Regions from separate parts of the Draconibacterium orientale genome, predicted to be linked through region 1. Evidence: riboswitches for the same ligand, from Rfam matches in the RefSeq annotation. Region 1 holds a riboswitch; each other region holds the start of a gene.
The links. Region 1 has a riboswitch for cobalamin ahead of BMW53_RS14835 (TonB-dependent receptor). Riboswitches for the same ligand answer to the same signal wherever they lie in the genome.
Positions count from the first base shown of each region.

Region 2: it holds a riboswitch for cobalamin, as region 1 does, so the genes downstream of both, nrdD (anaerobic ribonucleoside-triphosphate reductase) here and BMW53_RS14835 (TonB-dependent receptor) in region 1, are expected to answer to the same signal.
Region 3: it holds a riboswitch for cobalamin, as region 1 does, so the genes downstream of both, BMW53_RS15990 (ABC transporter substrate-binding protein) here and BMW53_RS14835 (TonB-dependent receptor) in region 1, are expected to answer to the same signal.
Region 4: it holds a riboswitch for cobalamin, as region 1 does, so the genes downstream of both, nrdA (class 1a ribonucleoside-diphosphate reductase subunit alpha) here and BMW53_RS14835 (TonB-dependent receptor) in region 1, are expected to answer to the same signal.

Region 1 is NZ_FOHT01000027.1:72,183-77,849, forward strand. It holds gene BMW53_RS14830 (PepSY domain-containing protein) at 1-167, opposite strand, end outside; gene BMW53_RS14835 (TonB-dependent receptor) at 174-2,360, opposite strand; cobalamin riboswitch at 2,487-2,690, opposite strand; gene BMW53_RS14840 (SbcC/MukB-like Walker B domain-containing protein) at 3,367-5,667, opposite strand, start outside.
Region 2 is NZ_FOHT01000003.1:106,253-111,919, reverse strand. It holds gene nrdG (anaerobic ribonucleoside-triphosphate reductase activating protein) at 1-371, opposite strand, end outside; gene nrdD (anaerobic ribonucleoside-triphosphate reductase) at 364-2,484, opposite strand; cobalamin riboswitch at 2,648-2,850, opposite strand; gene BMW53_RS03145 (alpha/beta hydrolase) at 3,624-4,463, opposite strand; gene BMW53_RS21225 (beta-xylosidase family glycoside hydrolase) at 4,680-5,384, opposite strand; gene BMW53_RS21220 (glycoside hydrolase family 43 protein) at 5,454-5,667, opposite strand, start outside.
Region 3 is NZ_FOHT01000032.1:26,746-32,412, reverse strand. It holds gene BMW53_RS16010 (hypothetical protein) at 1-470, shown strand, start outside; gene BMW53_RS16005 (hypothetical protein) at 642-1,028, shown strand; gene BMW53_RS16000 (Hsp20/alpha crystallin family protein) at 1,098-1,538, opposite strand; gene truA (tRNA pseudouridine(38-40) synthase TruA) at 2,137-2,895, shown strand; cobalamin riboswitch at 2,963-3,148, shown strand; gene BMW53_RS15990 (ABC transporter substrate-binding protein) at 3,219-4,025, shown strand; gene BMW53_RS15985 (FecCD family ABC transporter permease) at 4,045-5,055, shown strand; gene BMW53_RS15980 (ABC transporter ATP-binding protein) at 5,057-5,667, shown strand, end outside.
Region 4 is NZ_FOHT01000003.1:112,212-117,878, reverse strand. It holds gene BMW53_RS03190 (Lrp/AsnC family transcriptional regulator) at 13-510, shown strand; gene nrdB (class Ia ribonucleoside-diphosphate reductase subunit beta) at 564-1,679, opposite strand; gene nrdA (class 1a ribonucleoside-diphosphate reductase subunit alpha) at 1,727-4,075, opposite strand; cobalamin riboswitch at 4,170-4,356, opposite strand; partial or broken gene BMW53_RS21460 (epoxyqueuosine reductase QueH) at 4,375-4,709, opposite strand; gene BMW53_RS03165 (PAS domain-containing protein) at 4,762-5,331, opposite strand; gene cobO (cob(I)yrinic acid a,c-diamide adenosyltransferase) at 5,342-5,667, opposite strand, start outside.

The DNA.
Region 1 (5,667 bases):
GTTTGAGAAAAAGGCTTTAGAAAAAGAAACCGATCTTCGCGCGAGGCATGGGGAAACCCGGCATAAATAAGCACGATTCCCGAAACAAACCAAATGCAAAACATCAGGCTAAGGGCAATGCCTGTAACCTGATGAATTTTTAAAAGTGTTTTTTTTAAGCGATGCATGAGCTGTTAGTTGTTGAATGCGATTTGCAAGCCCACAAAATAAGTGCGTCCGGGACTGATTGTTCCATAATGCGAACCATAAGGGCTGTCATCTACATAATCGAACAGGTTATCAACCCCGGCAGACAATTCAAAATCAAAGGCTCCCCTGGTTTCTAAACGGTGAATAGTAGTCAGCTTCCACAAATTATAGCCTTTGGCATTGCCATATTCATCATCATAAAATTTATCATCCTGGAAACGGCCATTCAGGTTGGCAGTCAGTTGGTATTTTTTCCAGTTGTGCATATAGCTAAAGCGGATGTTGCCGTAATTCTGAGCAACTCCTTCCAAACGAATATTATCTGTTTTATTCTGGGCATTGACATAACTGTAACCTCCGCCAACAGAAAATCCGGCAGTAATATTTGCATTAAAAAGAATGTCAAAACCTTTTGTGCCGGCTTCCGAAATATTGTAATGCTGGCGAGTAGTTTTCACACCGTTTGCGGCATCTTCTGGTGATGTTTCTATCGTTTGGTAGTCAATCAAATCATCCACGGTATTCTGGTAGCCGGTAACACTGAACGAAAACCGGTTGATTATATATTCTGCCGAAAGTGCAAAATAATCTGATGTTTGTGGTTTCAAGTCCGGGTTTCCTAAATACAGGTTACTTCTTTTTGCATAGTAATAATATAGTTCTTTTAGGGTTGGTGCTTTAAAGCCACGGGCATAGGTTCCCCTAAAGTTAAAATCGTGCAATTTATATAGTGCTGATATTTTGGGTGAAAAGGCGTTTCCAAACTCTTTGTGATTAACGTAGCGGGCACCTGCTACCAGTATTAAATTTTCGAAGAATTTCATCTCGTCCTGGGCATAAAAGGCCATTGTGTAGGCATCGGCTGAAGTTCCAGGCAAGCGTCCTTCCGATTCGAGTTCCTCGTTCACATATTCTCCGCCTACCGAGAACTGATGGCTGTCCGAAAGTTTAAAAATTCCTTTCAGATTTAACGATTGACGCAACTGTTCGGTTTGTTTGGCTTTGTCTCCTGTCACAAAGTCGCCTGATTCCTGATTGTATTTATAGAAGTAATTGAAATTATCGGAATTCCAATCGAGCGATAATTTGTTTTCTTTTCCAAGCAGGTACCCGGCTCCGGCGGAATAGCTAAAATCATCATACGAATAGCCGTATTTTCCAACGCTTACGGGACGCTCAACATCTCGTTCGTATTTTGATCCTTGTGCATACACGCTAAGTTTTTGGGTCAGGTTGTAAGCCAATTTTTGATTAAACGTAAAGTCGGTCGACTGATTTTGTGCCATGGCTTCGGTTTCCACCAACTCATCATCATCCAGCTCGTATTTGCTTAACTGCCAGCCATCCGTAGTTTTTCGGTCAAACGATGTTGTGGAAGATAGTTTCCCAAAATTCAGATTAAGACTGTTGTGTTGTATCCACTCACCATAACTGCCCACTCTTGAATTGTTAACTACATTGATTTTGTTGTTGGCTTTTTTGGTGATGATGTTTATAACCCCGGCAATGGCTTCGGAACCATACAATGCGGAAGAAGCACCTTTTACTACTTCAATTCGTTCCACATTGTCAGGATTTATACGGTTTAGGTCGCTCTGTCCGCCAATATCCCCGTAAGTTCTTTTTCCGTCAATCAGAACCAGGATGTAGTCATTACCCAAGCCGTTCAACTGCATAAAAGGTCCCATTACGCCTGGGGTGAAATCAAACGAAGGACTTACTGCTAACATCAAATCGTTGAAATCGGACGGAGCAATTCGGTTGATCAGATTTTTATTAATGAGCTCAGTCTGAACAGGTGCGCTTTTCAGGTGATGTGGCGTTCCGGTTCCGGTAATAACAACTTCACCTAAGGTGCTGGTTGATTTTTCAAGCTCACAATCGAACTTCGTTTCTGCACCGGAAAGGGTAATTTGTTCTTTCATCCGGTGATATCCAATGCATGAAACAACTACCTCATAAATTCCGGGTTTCACATCTTTAATAAGGAATTCACCATTTTTGTCGCTTACGGTTCCCAAAGTTGTTCCATTAAAATACACATTGGCACCTACAAGTGGTTGGCCCGAATTTTTCTCACTTACCGTTCCTGTGAACGATACATTTTGTGCCCAAAGGTTGGATGCACTGAACAATAAAATTAAAGTTAAAAACCAGTTGAATTTTTGCATGGTTTAATTATTTAAATGTTAAACAATTGCACCTTGCTTTCCATCGTCAACCCCATGACGATACAATAAAAATAATGTTGAACTATGTAGGTTCACAACATTAACTTCTTACCCGGAAGCAAAATGTATATATTACTGATTTTGGCAGGTTTTCTGGCTCGCCCCGGATTGAAATGCCTTCCCGTTCCGAAAATTCGGTACAGTGGCAAAAGAATTTTTCAATCCTTCAACAGGGCTTACAGCTGCGGGTACAGCTCCGGTTTTTCACCGGATTCCCTTTTATTATTCCTGATGTTTTCAGGAACAATCACCTAAAATCGGCCGCAAATGTATTGATTAAAATTTAAACGGGATTGTATTTATTAAACGAAAAGAAAAAAATATTGATTATCCGTTCTATGTCATAATTATTATTTAGCAAGTCATGCTGTCCATCAGCTGACGGATTCAGCATCTCTCGCATCTAATAATCAACTATTTGCAAGAAAGACCCTGAAACAAGTTCAGGGTGACGTGCTGGTTGTGACCAATTGCGGACATCCAATAAAAAATAATAAAATTTAGAAAGAGTCTTTTGAGATGGGGTTATTATGCCGATTTAACAATGATCGATTGAAAATCCATAGCTCAAAAAGCGAATGAAATTCGTAATAAAACCGACCACCAACAGCGCTTTCTTTCCATTCCCATAACGATATTGAAGAAGATTTTTTAACAAAAAGTCACAGAACCTCAACAAATTATATTATTTTCAACAATCGTTTAGCCTGATCTCATCTTGAAAAATTGCAGACACATACCAGTTAATAAACAACAAAAATGCATAGCAAACATTCCCTTTTATTTCGAATGAAGCCTGATAATTGGCTTAAAACGACCTTCGTTGGTTATTACTATTCGGCATACATAAATCACTAAAAATAAATTCCCCGATTGATCTATTACTGCCAAGTACTGTATAAGAATATGCCCATAGTCATTGCCGGAATTTGTAATAAAAATTAACTTACTCCATCCAACTTGCCCAAATTCTGCTTCCGCGTTCCTCTTGATTATCAATTCGAAGATGTACATCAATTTCCTGTTGCATTTCTTCCACATGCGAAATCACGCCTACAATTCGATTTTCTTTTCGAAGCGATTTTAGCGTGTCAAAAACAACTCCCAGTGATTCTTTGTCCAGGGAACCAAAACCCTCGTCGAGGAAGAAAAAGTTTTGGTTCGATTCAGTAATTTTCTGAATGTTGTCGGCCAGCGCTAAAGCCAGCGACAAAGCTGCCTGAAATGTCTGTCCACCGGAAAGCGTTTTTACACTTCTTATTTTTCCACCATTCATAAAATCGCGTACCTGGAAATTATTGTCGGGCGTGATTTCCAAACTCAGCTTTTGTCGTGTAAGCTGGAAGAAACGGTCGTTGGCAGCATTGCACAAATTTTGCAAATAAACCGACGAAATGTAGTTGACAAAACCACTGGCTTTGAACAGCGATTTCATCGTTTTCAGATTCTCGGCCCGCAACTCCAGTTTTTCCAATTCTTTCCGAAGAGCAGCCTGGCTTTCCAAATCTTTTTGCAACTTTTTCAGCTGTTCTGAAATTTTCCCCTGCTCCTGGTTCTTCCGAACAAGCTGTTCCTTTAACAAAGCAATGTCGGCATTTAATTTCTGATGCGTTTCCTTATCATAAACACGTTCGCCGATTTCTTTCTGCAATTCTTCCAGCAACGACTTGGCACGTAAAAACTGATCTTTAAAATGCGCTATTCGTTGTTTTTCCTGATCCGGATTAAACTGTTCCGACAAGATTGCCGTAACCTCATCGATGGAATTATACGTCGATTTCTCCAGCTGTTCCTTTGTTTGCTGTTTCAGCTTCTCCATGCTTTGTTTTTCCTGCTCCAGCTCCTTTTTGCCAGCCTGTACCGAACCAAACAAGGTGTCGCGCAGTTTGCTTTTCTCGGTTATTTGCTGAGTTATTTCGGAGAAAGATTTTTCCAACTGGCTATGTTCCTTCTGCAGCTTACTTTTTTCTGTTTCAATCTGTTCAATTTTAACTTCCTGATAAGTTTCGGCTTTTATCAACCGCAGTTGCTTTTCCAGCGTTTTTAGTTCAGTTTGCTGTACGGTTAAAACGGTTCTGATTTTATCGACTTCCACCTGAAACCGTTTAAAATCATTCCCTTTCTTATCCATATCCTTCCCTAACTTCTCCAGTAAATCATCCTGCTTTTTCAATTCGCCCTGAATACGCCTTGCTTCCTGAAACGCCTTTTCCAGTTCGGTTTCCACGCGATATTTCTCCCAGGTAAATTTCTTTGCATGAGCCTCGATTCTTTCCTGCTGAGCCTTTTGTTTTTGCAACAAAGAGTTTTTCTGCTGATGAATCATCTCCTGCTGTTTGCTGAATAGATTTATGCGGCTTATCCAATCCGATAGCTGTTCCTGTTCTTTTTCGTTTGCCTGTTTTTCTGCCGAAAGCTTCAACAGCGTATCGTTCAGGTCTTCGGTTTTTAAAACATCGGGATGATGCAACGAACCGCAAAGCGGACATGGCGCTCCTTCTTCCAGGTTTTCGGAATAAGCTTTCAACTGCGCCTTTACCCGGAGATGACTTTCCTGCTCATTCAGTGCTTTCTGCTTTTCCTTTACTTTTCCGGTTTTATCCTTTAAGATTTGAACGATACTGGAATATTCTGTTTCCGGGAGTTTCCCGAGACCGGCTTCTTCCAATAGTTTGGCCACAGAATTTTGCAGCGTTGAAGTTGTTTTTTGATTTTCTTCCAACTCCTTTTGAATTGCCGGAAGTTCCTTTTCGAGCAGATGTTTCTCGGTGTACCAGGTTTTTACCGCAGCTAACAGTTCCAGGTCGGGCATCTTCCCTTTCGAGACTTTTATCAGCGCCTCCAACTCCAGTTTCTGAGTCTTTAGTTGTTCCAGTGTTTTTTCAGTTTCGTTACAAACCTGAGTTCCTTTCTGTAGCCTTACATTTTCTTTTGAAATGGTTTGCTCCAGCGTTTTCATTTGTATTAAGCGGCCAAGTTCATCTGCCTTTTGTTTTAACTCTTCCCGTTTCTCATAAGCCGGTTTTAGTGCCTCAAGTTTCTTGTTCAATGTTCCGATTTCGCTCTCCTGCAACTTCAGTTTTTCTTCATCCTGCTTAAGCTGTTTTTCGCGGATCTGCACTTTCTCGTTTGTCGATTTCAATCCATCCAGCAAATGCTTAAACTGAATTACACACTGTTCGAAACGGGAGATTTTCTGCTCCAACTGTTTGAAAACCGGCTCTTGTTCCTGCAACGATTTGTATGC
Region 2 (5,667 bases), on a different contig from region 1:
AAATTTTCTACGTATCCGCCCAGTTTTATGTACTGAAAGTTAGTGCTGTCAAAAGCTTCGGGTAACCTGGCACAACCCGAGTACCACGCAGTTTTAGTTTCCGGGTAATGAAGGCGTATAAAATTAGCCAATTCTGCTACTCTTTGAGGATCGCCATCTCCGCCCATAAAACAAAAACAGGTGATAGATGAGGCGTATTTTTCCATCAAGGAAACGATTTGCACTTCGTTCAGTTCTTCGCCAATATCTTTCTGCAAATGCGGACTGTGGCAGCCTTTACACCGATTCGGGCAATTGGTAATATTTACTGCCAGTGTAACTTCGTTCGGAATTTCCTGAAAAACGATATTGTAGTTGTAATATTTAAGCATATTCTTCCACTTTTTCTTCCTTATTTTTTTGAGCGTAATAGCGTTTTGCAGCTTCTTTCTGGCGTGCATCAGAGAAGCTGCTCACTCTTTTCATGTAACCAATAATACGGGTTAAATAGTCGATATTTTCAGTCTTACAATTTGGGCATTCTTTTAGATACCGCTTGTCGATATGGCCACATTCATTGCAAATGGTATTCGGAATATTAAAGGTGAAATAATTGCAACCTTCTTTGGCAGCTACCCGAATTAACTGGCGGTATTGAGCAGCACTTAAATGTTCCTCTAAATTCATATGTAATGCAGAGCCCCCGGTTAGGTGTTCGATGTATTTTTTCCCGTGAACCTTGAATCTATCAATTACATTCAATGACTCGTCTTCTACAACATAGAAATAGCTGTTGTAACAATCTCGCGGAACAAAATAACCATCTTCACGATCCCATTTTGCATGTTTTACGCCCACGTTTTCGGCCGGAATCATTTCGCAATTGAACAAGGTGTCTTTTGTGCGGTATTTTTTATTGTATGTTTCAATTAAACCAAGTACTTCGCTGGTAAATGCTGCGTAATCAGGATTGTCGTTTATTTCAATTCCAAGGAATTCTGCGGCTTCAACCAGGCCGTTTACACCAATGGTAAGGTACTGGCGCCCCATGTTTATATAACCGGCATCAAACAGCGGAAGCATGCCTTTTTCCTGTAGTTCTTTTAAATTTTCGTTGTAGCCCAATTGTACTTTGTGTACCAGGTCAACCACTTCTTCAAGGAAATTAATGTAAGGAATTCGTTCCTTTTTAGCTTGTTGTACGCAACGGTTCAGGTTAATTGTTAATACACTTTTCGAGCCGGTTGAAACGCCACCTGCTCCCAGTGTGTAACTAAAACCATTGTCCTGAATTTCGTTACGTAAACGGCAGCACGAACTTAAACTGTCGGCATTATCGCTTAAATAGGTGAAAAACGAATGACCATCGGCATACATTTTTGCTGTGAATTCGCCATATTCTTCATCTTTTGTATCGCCGTTTTCTGTAAGCATTGCCATTGTTTCTACCGGGAAAGTCAGCATGGTTTTCGTGCGCTCCTGGTTAAACCAAAGCATAAAACGTTTTTGTAACCAGTTTAACGAATCCCATTCAGGTTTACTTCCGTCGGGGAAAACAAATTCGCCAAACAAACTTTCAAAATAATACTTATCGTAATAGGCAATGTTCCAGAATACTGCCTGGAAATTTCGCGCTCCGGTTGGTTGATTAAGCGAATAAACAATTTGCTCGAAACAATCAGTAATCACTTTATCAATCGAGCGTTTCCTTGCCGATAAATCAGCGGTTTCGTGGCTGCGTTTGTGGTAATCGTTGCCATATTCTTTTGCCACAAAATAGTTCATGTACATTAAAAACTCGGGTGTTGCACAAGCACCGCTCAACATACTTGAAACGATAAATACCATGTTGATAAAACCACCACAAAACGATTTTAAGTTGGTTGGTGCAGTTGAATTTCCGCCAATTTTCGAGGTGCCATCCAACAACCAGGGGTACATGGTAATGCTGGCGCAATAGGGAGCCAGGCTGGTTTCGTCGTTTTTATAGATGTAATGTTGACTTAAAAAATTAAGGTATTTATTCGATAACTCTTTCCCAAACATATCCGAAAGGCGGTCGGTGAGCAATCGGCGGTTTAAACGGATAAAATTTCCTTTCGGAAGCTCTCCAATTAGTGTGGCAATGTTTTTTTTATCGACATTGGCATTGGCATCAAATTTACTTCCACTGGCAGCATTTCCGGCAGCACAATATTCAATCAGAAATTTAATACGATCACGGGTTTCCCTGTCTTCAGAATGTTTCTGGCGGTAGAGCATGTATGATTTAGCCACGGCAAAATAGTTTTCGGCCATTAACGAACGCTCCACCTGGTTTTGAACTTCTTCAACATTCATATCTTCCTGAATATTTACCCGGTGCAGAATGTTGGTAAGGTCATCGTCGCTTGCAAAACTTCCTACAGAAAGAAAAGCTTTCCTGATTGCATTTTTAATTTTATTCATAGAAAACGGAACCCGCTTTCCGTCTCTTTTTACGATTGAGATTTGCGTACTACTCATACTATTGTTTTTTTGTTTTTAATATGCTGTTTTGCTCGTATTTTATGATTAAAAAATCTAACCGGAAGCCAAGAGGTGCGCATTCAAAACAATTATCTGCTGATGGTACGAAACGAGAAAATTATTTTACTTACGAACCAGACTTCAACTCCCGAAAGCCTAATTATTAAAAATGATTTTGGCAGGTCTTCTGGCTTGTCCTGTTTCTGAAGCCTTCCCATCCGTCAATTGGCGAACAGTGGCAAAAGATTTTCAAAAACACATTTATGGACTTACAGCTGCGGGTACAGCTCCTGATTTTAACAGGATTCCCTTTTCATACCGGATAGCGTTGCTACACGATAAACCAATAATCCAAAACAAGTTTAGTGTTTTTATGTATACAATGTAATTTGGAGTTTTAAACAATTTAATTGATAAAATGAGTAAAAGGCTTCTGTTTTCAGCACTTCTGTCGTGTTAATAATTGCGTAAAATTGAGAAGACTTCATGATATTTTATTGCACAAAATCGAATTTATTATTGTTATTTAAAAAATAGCAAGATTTATTTTATTTGGTTGAAATTGAGCTTGTTTGCTGTTTTCTTTCTCTGTTCTGTTACCTAACTTTATTTCCATAAAAAGACCCTTTCGAGGTAGGATAGCAAGTTTATGTTTTGGGCAGACCAAAACCCAAGTTTAGCATCCCGTTGGTCTAAAAAATGGTAATAAAATATGAGGCAATTTAACAAAGGTGTCCGTCCACGAAAATTGGATGGTTCAATATTCAGGTATGCTATTTATTAAACAACGAAAATGTTATAAACAGGGAATTTGGCAACCTTTTACAGATAAAAGATAACTATGAAAAGTATGTTGTTTCTCTTGATGATATGAAATATTCGAACTATAAAGATATTCTTCATCTACATCCGTGGGAATTAATCAACATTTGAATAAGGGGTTACATTTTCGTATTTTTAGGCTATAAAATATTGAAAATGAACCAGTGAGAGACAAAAACGAGACCTCACTATTTGTGTTGAAATAACATGTAGATTATGAGTGCATTATGGGCGTAATTCGATTCCCGTCCGAGTATCAAAAAGCCTGATATTCAAAATGAGTATCAGGCTTCTTAATTGCTGTTTTATCCGTTTTAGTCTTCCTTTCCTTTTTCAAAAAAGTGGTGAAAGAATACACTTTGAAAAGCAATCGCATTTTTCCAGTATTCCCAGGTGTGTCCTCCGGGGCGTGTGGTAAAATCGTGCGGAATATTTCGCTCAAGAAGTTTTTCGTGTAAGTTGCAGTTAACGCCGTAAAAGAAGTCGCCTACACCACAATCAATGGCAATTTCAAGCGCTCCGGGCGTTAGTTTATAAACCAGGTTGATGACTGTGTTTTCTTCCCAATTTCCCTTGTTTTCAGCATAAGTGCCCAGTCGTTTCGAAATATCCCAGTTATTGGGAAACGGCCGGATATCAACTCCGCCGCTTAAACTGCCAGCAGCACCGTAAACATCCTGGTTTCTGAAAGCCAGATACAAGGCACCGTGTCCACCCATACTTAGTCCGGTAATGGCACGTCCTTCGCGTGAGGCAATGGTGCTAAACGAATTGTCCACCCAATCAACCAATTCATGCGCTACATAGGTTTCGTATTTTATGCTGTTGTCAATCGGGCTATCAAAATACCAGCTCGAAAAAGCGCCATCAGGGCAAACGATAATAAACTGATACAAATCGGCATAGTTTTTAATTTCAGGTACGTTGTTTATCCAGTCGTTTTGATTGCCACTATAGCCGTGAAGCAGGTAAAGAACCGGGTAGGAATTGTTTTCGGAATAACCTTCCGGAGTAATTACCACAGTTTCTATGTCTTTATCCATCGACTGACTGTGAGTTGTTAAGTGTTGAACTTTGGCCGCTTGGGTATTGAGTATTGCGCCGGTAGCCACAATCATCAATATCATTACCTTAAGAAAAAGTGTTCTTTTCATACGATTAAAATTGTTTGTTACTAAGGTATCGTATGGAACTCGCATTTATTTTAGTCATCCTCTTGGGTGTGAATAGTTTACATGCTCGTTTCATACTGTTATTAAATTTTTTAGAGTTGTTAAAATTAGCCACAAAAATTTTATGTTAGGCATTTTCTGCAAGCTAATGTTTGTGTTTGCTTTTATGTAAATTACCATATTACATATAAGTTTCAACTAATTCTTCAGGTATTCCATCCAGTCGAAATCGGCGTCAGCTTCCGAAGTTTTGCCATTTCCGGTGGCATACAATCCAACATAAATACCGGTAAAAAAGCCCACTGTTTCGGTTGCCAGAAACTTCGCATCGGCGGTTTCAACGGGTGTAAATTCGTCGTTGCCCTGTGCAAACGAAAAGGTAAAAGTGGTTTTATCGCCGTTAACCCGCAGTTTCACCGAACCCGGTTTTAGCGTATATGCTTTCGAGGTATAAACGGTTTGTCCGAATTGCAATTTTACGGTGAGAATACGGTCGTTTCCTTTTTTACTCACCAGTATATCGAAGTGCGAACCGTTGTTTAGCAAAATCAACCCGGCCTCTTCATTCTCATTTTTCGGGTCGAAATCAAGCTGAGTGGTGGCTGTAAAATAATGGTCTTTTAGCCGGCGTCCCACAAAGGTTGACGCTTTGTTGGTACTGATGGTTTCAGCAGCTCCTTTTAATCGCAGGAATCCTTTTCGTTCCGTTAGTGAAAAGTTATTTTCTACGGGCGCCTGAATATAGTTCCAGTCTAAACCGAGTTTTTCGTTATCAAACTCCACTTTAGCAGGAGGTTCGGGAAGCGGTTTTAAGGGCAGGGTAGGGCAGGTCATATCAATGTCAACCGTTCCGTTTCCGTTTACCACAGGCCAGCCGTTTTTGGGCCAGCTTACCGGTGCCAAACAGGTTTCGCGCCCTAAAATGTGGTGCGTTTTATCCGAAATATTGCGGTAACCATGGAAAACGATCCATCACGAATTGTCGTGTGCCTGAATGATATCGGCATGGCCAATTCCCTGTATCGGTTTTCCCTGGCCGGCAGCGTTGCAGTGTGTTAAAATCGGATTGGCCGGATTATCGATGTATGGCCCCCAAATGCTGTTACTGCGGGCAATGGTTTCAGAGTGTGCCTCTTCGGTTCCGCCTTCTGCTGCCATCAAGTAGTACCAACCGTCTTTTTTGTAA
Region 3 (5,667 bases), on a different contig from region 1:
TTGATAGTTTTGGGAAGCAACATGGGCAGATTATTGAAGGACGAGACGTGTTGACCCATTTTATGTATTTTAACCCCGCGGTGAGTTATTACCTCAATGTATTTCCAAAATCAGGCTATACGCCACATACTCTGGTAAGTGAAATAGGCGTTAATTTAAGCGATCAGTTTGCCGGTAACTGGTTTTTCTTCGAAAATGACCTTACCCTGCATCTTTTTCGGTTTCCGCTTTCACAAAGGTTGTTTTCGTTTGATTTAACAGGCGCGGGAGATTTTCGTTTGCATCGGTCAGGGGTAAAATCAGACATCCGCGTAGGAACAGCAATTTCGTGGGGAAGGGCTACATTTGGATACGAACTTACAAAGCAGTATGGAAAGGCGAATGTGGAATGGGTTGATTATTACGATGACGATGATTTGTACCGGATTTACTTCAGAGTTCGGCTGGAAAAGCAAAAAGGGAATTATTGACAAACAGGCGCTTATGGAGTAGTATTGGTGTTGAAGGTTCAGGGTGTTCAGTCCCGGTTTGGGAATTTCATCATAACTAACAGTTGATAGTTTGTAAAAGTAAGCTACAATTTAAGGTGAAGATGTCTTATTTTGTAGTTTTATACCGACGCAAAACAACTTTATAATTCTATGGATGCAGAGAAATTTAAATATGAATACAAAGATTGTATTGTATTTAAGTCCTATTTTGGTTTAATAACCGTTAACGATGTGAAAGAATCCTGGCTGTATGCTATTGAGAAGGATACATTTCCGGCAGAAACTATTGGGTTTGTACTTGATTACAGGGCAGCTCATTTTGATATAGAGCCGGGGCAGCATGTCGAAATTCCTGAATTTTACCAACAAAATCCCAATGTTTTTGGAAATAAAAGAATTGCCATTGTTACTGTAAATCCTGAAGATATAGTATATCCCATGTTAATTCGTATTTGCGACCGAGGTTACGAATCGCGGCCGTTTAGTACGATGGAGGCTGCAATTCGATGGGTTTTAGAAAAGAAGCAGGGTTTATGAAGTTTGCTTCCCGAAAGCAATCAACTAAAAACGTCGCCCAAAATCTTTGAGCGACGTTTTTATTACTCCTTACGAAATTTTAATCTGTCTTTCAGGTTGAGGTTTTACCTCATCGCGTTTTGGCAGTATAATATGTAAAATTCCATTGTCGTATTTGGCTGAAATCTTTTCGCCAACTACTGCATTTTCGGCAACGGTGAACGAACGTTGAAACGATTGGTAACTGAACTCTTTGCGTGTATAGTTCTCATTTTTTTCTTCTTTTTCGTTTTTCTTTTCCGAAGAAATGGTGAGCACGTTGTTTTTAAAGTTCACGTTAAAATCGTTTTTGCTCATTCCCGGAGCTGCAACCTCGATAACAAAATCATCGTCGGTTTCTTTTACGTTTACTGCCGGTAACGAAGTGTTTGTGCTCGAAAAGTTCGAGTGATCCCAATCCATCAATTCATTGTTGAAAAACCTGTCAAAGACTGATGGAAAATACGGTTCGTTTCTTCTTGCTAATTTCATGACTTTATCCTCCTTTAACTTTTGGTTAAACAATTCATTGAACATGCTGAAAAGAAAAAATCAAATGCCATACCATCTTTGATTTTGTGAAAATATTTCAGTGCTAAGCTGTCTGGTTGTCAGTTGGTTTGGTGCGTGTTTTGAATGTGATTGGAAGTCAGTAATTTGTAAAATGTCAAAATTTCAGTTTAGGGCCTTTATTGTTAAACAACATCTTTATCACTCTTGGTTTTAATGAATTAATGTTTTAATTTTATTAAATAAACCTGACGCCCCATTTAAAGGGCCGCCAAATTAAAACAAACAATGAATAGTTTTAACTCCATAAATTGTTAAGTATAACGAGTAACAGCGGATGCTTTGGAGGATTAAAACCTGCTTTTAAAACAGCTAAAATTGCATTAGAAACTAAGGGATAGGATTGAAAAAGTTAATGAACACTTTCAAAAACTTTTAGGCTTCGTTCTGAAGTCGTGTGTTTGGGGTTAACTGGGGCCGCCTCTCTGAAAAAGAGAGGCGGCTATTTTTTTGCCGGTACTTTGGTTAATCTGTGCTTTCAACTTTTTCTGTAATTTTACCCCCAGATAAAACGAGAAAAATGCCACAACGTTATTTTTTACAACTTAGTTACAAGGGAACCAATTACCATGGTTGGCAAATTCAGCCTAATGCTGTTTCTGTTCAGGAGGTGATGGAAGACGCACTATCAAAAATCCTGCGCGAAAAAATAGCTGTTGTTGGTGCCGGACGAACCGATACCGGTGTGCATGCCTCGTTTTTTATTCTGCATTTTGATACCCAAAATAGTATTCCCGAAAATCTGGACATCGTTTATAAACTCAATAGTTTTTTACCATCCGATATTGCTGTGCAAAAAGTGTGGCCGGTTGATGAGGAAGCACATGCCCGGTTTAGTGCATTATCACGAACCTATCATTATTTTATTTCTACCGAAAAAAATCCGTTTGCAACCGAAACGAGCCACAAATACCTGAAACCACTCGATGTGGACAAAATGAACCAGGCAGCATTAAGGCTTTTTAATTACACCGATTTTACCAGTTTCAGTCGCCTGCATACCGATGTAAAAACCAACAACTGCAAAATTATGCACGCCGAATGGACGAAAAATGGCGAACAATTAAAATTTACAATTAAAGCCGATCGGTTTTTACGCAATATGGTGCGTGCTATTGTAGGAACGCTGTTGGAAGTGGGGAAGAGCAAACTCAGTATCGAACAGTTTTGTGAGATCATTGAAAAGCAGGATCGGGGGGCAGCAGGAGCATCAGCGCCGGCGCAGGGGCTATTTTTGGTGGATATTGAATACCCCAAAAAACTTATGAGTGAATGTTGAAATAGTTTCAAAATGTTTATTTTTTAAACAACTGTTTGTGTTCTGCATTTTGTACTCTTTAAAATTATTTATCTTTGTGCGCGTTGGTTACGCACAATTGCGTTTAGGGAATCCGGTGTAAATCCGGAACTGTACCCGCAGCTGTAAATTCAGAAAATGATCATTTCTCACGCCACTGTCGGTTCAGCCAATGACGGGAAGGCAATGATCAAAGGGAATAAGTCAGAAGACCTGCCAGCAAATGGATGAACGAACTTCGGGAACAAAGTTTCGGGAATCAATCTATTGATTTCTGCACCTGATTTCCTGTTAATTTTAAACGGATGAAGATTAAAATTCTCGTGGTATTGCTGCTTGCCGGTTTTTCGGTGTTTGCACAGGATGTTAAACGCGTGATTTCGCTGGCACCGTCGATTACCGAAAATATTTACCTGGTTGGCGGAAAAGATAAACTTGTGGGATGTACGAGTTATTGCATGTTGGCCTTAAATGATGGAATTGAAGAAATTGGTTCAACGGTTGATGTAAATGTGGAGAGGATTTTCGCTTTGAAACCTGACATGGTACTAACTATGAAATTGACCAAAGCGCAGGATATTGCTACTCTTGAAAAACTGGGATTACGTGTTGAGGTGTTGGAAACGCCGCGTACTTTCGATGAAATTTGTGCCCAAACACAACAAATCGCCGAGCTTATCGGATGCGAAGATCAATCGACAGAAGTAGTTGCAAAAGCCCGTAAAACGGTGGCCGAAATTCAGGCGAAATCGAAGCAGCTGCCTCCTTCAAAAATATTTTTCCAGATTGGCGCCAATCCCGTATTTTCGGTGCTGGACAATACCTACATGAACGATTTTATGCTGTTGTGTAATGCAACAAATATTGCCTCCGGGTTAAAACACGGAACTTTAACCCGCGAAAGTGTATTGCTAAAAAATCCGGATGTGATAATCATTGCCGAAATGGGCGGTTTTGGCAAGGAAGAACGAAAGGTTTGGAATACTTACGAAGGAATGGAGGCCGTAAATAACAACAAGGTTTTTCTGATTTCTTCGGAAACAGCCTGTAGCCCAACACCGGCAAACTTTGCAAGTGCACTGAAAGATGTTTACCGTTTTATAAGCGAGTAAATCCAAAAGTTAGAGACGAATGAACAGCAAATATTTAAAATGGATACTTTTTTTAGCCGCACTTTTGGTGTTGTTGCTGGTGTCTGTTTTGTTGTCGTTATCGGCCGGTGAAATAAAAGTTTCGCTGATGCAACTGCCACAAATTTTGTCGGATAAAGGCAGCATCGAATACACTGTTCTAGCAAAAATCCGTATTCCCCGAATATTGATGGCCATTGGTGTTGGCGGCGCTTTAAGCCTGTCGGGAGTGGTGTTGCAGGGTATATACCGAAACCCGCTGGTTGAGCCCTACACGCTGGGAATTTCCGGTGGTGCGGCTTTGGGAGTGGCCATTGCCATTGTTTTTGGGCTGAATACTCTGAGCTTCTTTTCGCTTCCGGCATTTGGCTTTTTGGGGGCGCTTGTTACGCTCATTGTTGTGTATCTGTTAAGTATAAAACGTGGCGGATTAAGTATCAACAGTATGTTATTGATTGGCGTAATGGTAAGTTTTGTGTCTTCTTCGGCCATGATGTTTCTGATGTCGATTTCTACCGCCGAAAACCTGCATAACATTGTTTTCTGGGTGATGGGATCGCTGGATGAGTCGAACAATTCTCTGATTGCCATTGCATTCTATTCATCGCTGGCCGGACTGGTAATTTCGTACTTTTTTGCACAAACGCTGAACGCACTTCGCCTGGGTGAAGTAAAAGCACGGCACTTGGGAATAAACACCGGCGTAGCAATAAAACTGCTGTTTTTTGTGGCGTCGTTACTCACCGGAATTGCCGTTTCGGTAGCCGGAGTTATCGGTTTTGTTGGTTTGGTTATTCCGCACTTAATCCGATTGATTATCGGCAACGATTACCGTGTCCTTTTGGCCGGTTCGTTTATGGGAGGAGCCATTTTTCTGATACTTTCCGATACCATTGCCCGAACCATTATTTCGCCAAATGAACTGCCGATTGGCGTAATAACCGGTTTTATTGGGGGATTGGTTTTCATTATTGTGTTGAGTCGCTCCAAATCACATTTCAAACTGAATTAGCATGGAGCAGTTTTTTCAAATATCAAATTTTTCGTGCGGATATCCGGGAAAGTTCATTCTCCAGGATATCGATTTTTCAGTGGCAAAAGGTGACATTGTGGGGATTATCGGTCCAAACGGTTCGGGAAAAACTACTTTGTTTCGTGGAATTTCAGGAGAGCTTCCTCCGCTGAAAGGTAAAATGGAGCTGAAGGGGTTGGATACGCGAAAAATGAATCTGAAGCAGCGTGCTCAAAATATTGCCATTGTTACGCAGAATATTGAAATAGGCAGCATGACTGTGGAGGAATATGTGTTGATGGGCCGCATTCCGTATCACAAACAATTTCAGTTTTTCGAGACCAAAGAGGATTTTGCCATTGCCGAAAAATACATGAAGCTTACGGGCGTTGACAAACTGAAAGGAAAATACATGAATGCCTTGAGTGGTGGCGAGCAACAGCTTGCAGGAATTGCCCGTGCATTAACACAAGAACCCGATTTACTTCTGCTCGACGAGCCAACTTCGCATTTGGATATCACGCACCAGGTTCAAACACTGAATCTCATTCGCCGCTTGAGTTGCGAACTGGGATTAACGGTTCTTATGATCATTCACGACCTGAACCTGGC
Region 4 (5,667 bases), on a different contig from region 1:
ATAGAACAAGAAATGTCTGTTAAAACAGAAAAATCATCTGTCGGGTTTCCGGATCATACCGATCTGGCGATCCTGGAAATCCTACAAAACGATTCGTCGCTTACTACAAAAGAAGTGGCCTCAAAGGTTAATTTATCGCCAACACCAGTATTTGAACGCATAAAACGCCTTGAAAAAAATGGGTACATCAAAAAATATTGTGCGGTTTTAGATGCCGAGAAATTGAGCCGTGGTTTTGTGGTTATTTGCAATGTACGTCTTAAACACCACTCAAAAGAGTTGGGAAAAAAGTTTACAGAAGCAATAATGCCGATTGAGGAAATAACGGAATGCTACAACATTTCGGGCGATTACGATTTTATGCTGAAAATTCATGTTGAAAGCATGCAACGCTATCAGGATTTTGTATTAAACACTTTGGGCGAAATTGACAGCATTGGTAATTTACAAAGTCTTTTTGTGATGGGAGAGATTAAGAATTCCTATGCGATTCCTTTAAATGAGAAGTAAGTAAAAGCTTTCCGTTTCCGAAGTGTTTTATTTCCTCGAAAACGGAAAGGCAGTTAAAAATCAAAGTCTTCGTCTTTTGCATTCATATCGATACCACCGACAACATACGATGTGATTTCAGTTTCCTGAGGTAAAACTTCAACACTGTCGTTGCGTAGCCAATGGTCCATCCACGATAAAGGATTGTTTTTTTCGTTGTATATAGGTTTAAGCCCGATTCCTTTCAATCGTTTATCAGTCATGTATTTCATGTATTTTATCAGTAATTTGGCATTCAGTCCAATCATCGAACCGTTTTCGAACAGATATTCAGCCCAGCGCATTTCTTGTTCGGCAGCATCTTTGTAGAGCGCGTACACTTCATCGTCGAGGCTTTCAATAATCTCTGAAAATCCTTCGTTTTTATTGTGACGCAAATCGTGAATCATTCGTTGGGTAATGGCAAGATGTTCGTTTTCGTCGCGGGCAATAAACTTGATAATTTTAGCATTGCCTTCCATCTTTTTGTTTTCAGCAAAAGCAAACGAACAGGCAAACGACACATAAAAGCGTACACCTTCCAGAATATTTACCGACACCAACGCCATATAAAGCTTTTTCTTTAAGGTATCTTCATCAATTTCATTCTTTAATGTTGTACCCAGTTGTTGCGCCTGGTATTGAATCAGGTAGTGGTAAAAATCGTTGTATTGGTCGGTAACCGAACCGGCACGCTCCATAATCATTTCGTTCGACATAATATCGTCGAAAATTTTATTAGGTTCGGCATAAACGTTTTTTATGATGTAGGAATAGCTCATGGAGTGGATGGTTTCGAAAAAATCCCAGATAATAATGGCTTCCTCCACTTCGGGCAAGGTTACCATCTGTCCGAAGGTAATAAATGGCGAGCGCCCCTGAACACTGTCGAGCAGCACCTGGTATTTCAGGTTTTCGGTGAAGATAAATTTCTCCTGGTCGCTTAACGTGTTAAAATCATTTATGTCTTTTGTCAGCGAAATTTCTTCCGGACGCCAAAAGAAGCTCAGCATTCGTTGCGATAGCTTCTCGTAAAACGGGTACTTTTGGATATCGTAGCGTTGTACATTTTTCCCTTCGCCTAGGAACATTTTTTCGTTCAGAAAATCAATTTTATTTCCGTTATATATACTTGGTTTATGTGTGCTCATTATAATACTTATTAAACTTTTTACTACTATTTTTTTTGATAAACTCTTTACACAGAACAAGCACCGCCTTCGCAGGCATCTAATTCTACTTCCGAGATTTCACGGCTTTGTTCTTTTTCTTGTTGTGTGGTGTCTTCAACAATTATTGTTTTTTCAACATCTCTTTTTTGTGCTGCTTCCTGCGATGCCTCACCCGAATTATCGTTGCTATTTAGGTAGTACAGCGTTTTTAATCCGTATTTGTAGGCTAAACTTTCGTGGCGTATTAAATTACCAATCGGAACTTTGTTGTCTTCGTATTTCGATATATCGTAATACAGGTTGGTACTGATACTTTGATCCACAAATTTCTGGAATACAGCGACAAATTTCAGATATGCTTCGTTGTCAATGTCCCATGCCAGCTGGTAATTTTCTTTGTAGGTTTCAAAGCCGGGAACAAGTTGTTTTAATGGGCCAAATTTGCTCATTTTGGCAATCAGAAGTTTGCGTACCGGATCGATTCCGGCAGTTGAATTAGACACAATAGAACTTGAAGCAGCAGGAGGAATGGCACTTAATGCCGAGTTACGCAATCCATGCTGTTTTACCAGTTCCCGGAGTTCGCCCCAATTAAGGGTTAAATCGTTTGGAGTAATTTCATCTACATTTTTCTCATAGGTATCTATCGGTAAAATGCCGTCGGAATATTTGGTACGGTTAAAATAGGCACAGGCTCCTTTTTCTTTTGCCAGATTTGCCGATGCTTTTATCAATCCGAACTGAAAGCGCTCCATGTGAAGGTGCATTGTTTTAAGTCCATCTTCTTTGTCGAAACGCAGGTTGTTTTTTGCCAGAAAATTAAACACATCAGAAACTCCAATACCTAAACTACGTCTCCTTTTTGTCGATATCTCAGCAGCTTTAACCGGGTATTCCTGGTAATCGATCAATTCATCGAGAAAGCGCACCAACAATTCGGTTAAACTATCCAGCTCGCTAACATCGTCCAGTTTCCCTAAGTTGATATTGCTTAATATGCACATGGCAATTTCGCCATCGCCTTTGTTTATGTCTTCTAAAGGAGCTGTTGGGAGTGTAATTTCCTGACACAGGTTACTCATGTAAATGTTGTCCTTAAACGAACTGTGCTTGTTTACATGGTCGGCATTCAATATATAAATTCGCCCCGTTTCGTAGCGTTCTTTAAGCAAGGCTAAATAAAATTCGCGGGCATTGATACTTTTTTTGCGAATGTTCTGGTTGTTTTCGAGCAACAGGTAAAGCTCTTCAAAACCTTCGTAATCGGAACTATAAAAAAGCTCGTACAGTTCACGGGTTTCTTCACTTGAAAAAAGGGTGATGTTCTCATTGTTTTTAACTCGTTCGCGAAACAACTTATTTAAAGCTATGGAGTAATCCATGCGGCGAACACGGTTTTCATCGTTTCCTTTGTTGTTTTTCAGCTGGATAAAAGTTTCAATTTCCCAATGGAAAAATGGCAGGGTAGAAGTAGAGCCTCCGCCGCGCACCGAGTTTTGCGTAAACCCTTTCGTTGAAGCTTCAAATATTTTCAGAAAAGGAACAAGGCCGGTATGCACTACTTCGCCATTTCGAATTTGTGCATCGATACCGCGTATTCGCCCAAAATTTAAACCAATACCGGCGCGGTGTGCGGTGTAGTAACCAACGGCTGTATTCGAATTCATGATGGATTCCAGCGAATCGCCAACATCAATTAAGCAGCAGGAACTAAACTGGCGCAAAGGAGTGCGCACTCCTGACATAATTGGAGTTGGTAAACTTATTTTGAAAGTTGATAGCGCATCATACAATTTTACAACGTACTCTTTGCGTTGCTTTTTTTCATAGTTCATAAACATGAACATGCCTATAAGCATAAATGCTTCTTGCGGGGTTTCGTATAGTTCGCCGGTAATTCTGTCTTGCAAAAGGTATTTGTCTACCATTTGGCTCATTCCGGCAAAAGAGAACTTAAAATCCCTGTCGTAGTTGATATGTTTGCTGAAGTACACTAAATCCTGCTGATTGTATTTTTCCAGCAATACTTTGTCGTAAACACCCCGGTAAATGTTATTCTTCACAAGATATTCAAACGGAATGGGATTTAACTGTTTGTAAACTTGTTTTCGCAAATCCATTAATAGCAGGCGGGCCGCCACATACTGGTAATTGGGTTGTTTTTCTGAAATCAGATCGGCGGCCGAGCGAATCATCACCTTTTGAATTTCGGCAGTTGTGATCCCTTCGTAAAACTGAAGATTGGAGTTAATTTCAATATCGGATACCGAAACATTTTCGTAACCGTTGCAAGCCCATTCAACGGCTTCGTGAATCATTGATAGGTCGATGGGGGCCTTCGAACCATCGCGTTTTACTACATTAATTTGTTCCATTAATAAAGAGTTTAAATAATTAATGGTAGCAAATAGGATAAAATTAGAGAAAAGTAATAGGTTGACTTTTCCAAGCTTTTATTCCCGAAAGCTACGAAACAATCAAAAAATGATAGGTCTTCCGACTTTCCCGATTTTCAGCGCCTTCCCAGTCGAGAGAATTGGACCAGTGGCTATGTACTGAAAACATGTATTACCTTGCGGTAATTGCGGGATTACGGCTGCGGGTACAGTTGCTGATTTACACAGCATTCCCTTGCATCATTTTCATTTCATTGTTTACAATGAACATTAGCAACTTAATACTTGTTGCAGCGAGATTTTAACACCGATGGGTTATTGGTCAGTATGACAATGGATTGGCGTGTTGATAAGAGGAGTACTGTTGAATTATTATCCAAATTTTGAACCTTTGCCGGGCCGCGCAAACTATATTTGCAGCCGCAATATTGTTGGCGGTAAAAATCGTATTCGCAGATGATTTCGATTTGCGTTGAGCCAGCCCGTTTTTGCGCCAGTTATTTGCCCAAAACGTAACACCGGGAAATAAACCGATTGCATGATTTCCGGCTTCATTAATTTGGCTAAGGTTTTTCCAGCGTGAGCTGGCCAGGGTTGTGGTATAGAACGAAATGGATGATTAGCCATAAATGAAACACGCTAAGATCTAAATTGGCATTATTTGTTTATGCAACCTCTCTTTCCAATGCTAAAAAATGTATTGAATTATTATTGCCTGTAAGCGGAAAGATTTGAATTTCGCAATTATACATTTCTCCGTTTTTTCGGTAATTAACTACCACTTCTTTGAAAGGTTTGTTTTGTTCAATTTTTTCATTTATTCTGAGTTTTACTGCTTCCGAAGTATTTTCGCCTTGCAAAAATATGGGACTCCGGTTTATGGCATATGATTTCGGATATCCCGTCATCTCTGAAAAACCATCGTTAACCCATAAAATTCTTTTGGTTTCGTTGGTTAATATTAATGCTTTGTATGGATAAGTTTTTAATACCTTTTTTAGATCTGTTTTCCAGTTAAACTTACCAGAATATTTATGAAGTGTTTTAAGTTCTGTTTCTCTTTCGGCTTCCTTTAAATTTTGTTGGTATTTGGGATAATAAAATTCCCAGCACATAAGAGGAGGCGCAAGCCTTTTTGGTGGTTTTATATCTTTTTTTACTTTTTCTAACTCAGCCTTCGAAAGACTCGACAGGTAGATATCGAGGCACATCATGTCTCCAAGGTTCTTTTTCATTTCTTAGTTGTTAAAATTCAATTCCTTTTCGAGCATTAACTCCGTTTTGGTAGTAATGTTTTATTTCCTTCATTTCGGTTACCAGGTCGGCAATATCAATAATTTCCTGCGGAGCATATCTACCGGTAATAATCAGCTCGGTATTTTCCGGTTTTTTCCTGATGGTTTCCAATAGTGATTTCACCGGAAAAAGCTCGTAATACAAAGCGATGTTGGCTTCGTCGAGAATTACCACATCGTATTGCCCCGATTGAATAATTTCTGTGACCTCTGCCAAACCTTTTTGTGCCGCGTCTATATCTTTTTGTGTTGGATTTTTCACAATAAAACACCCCA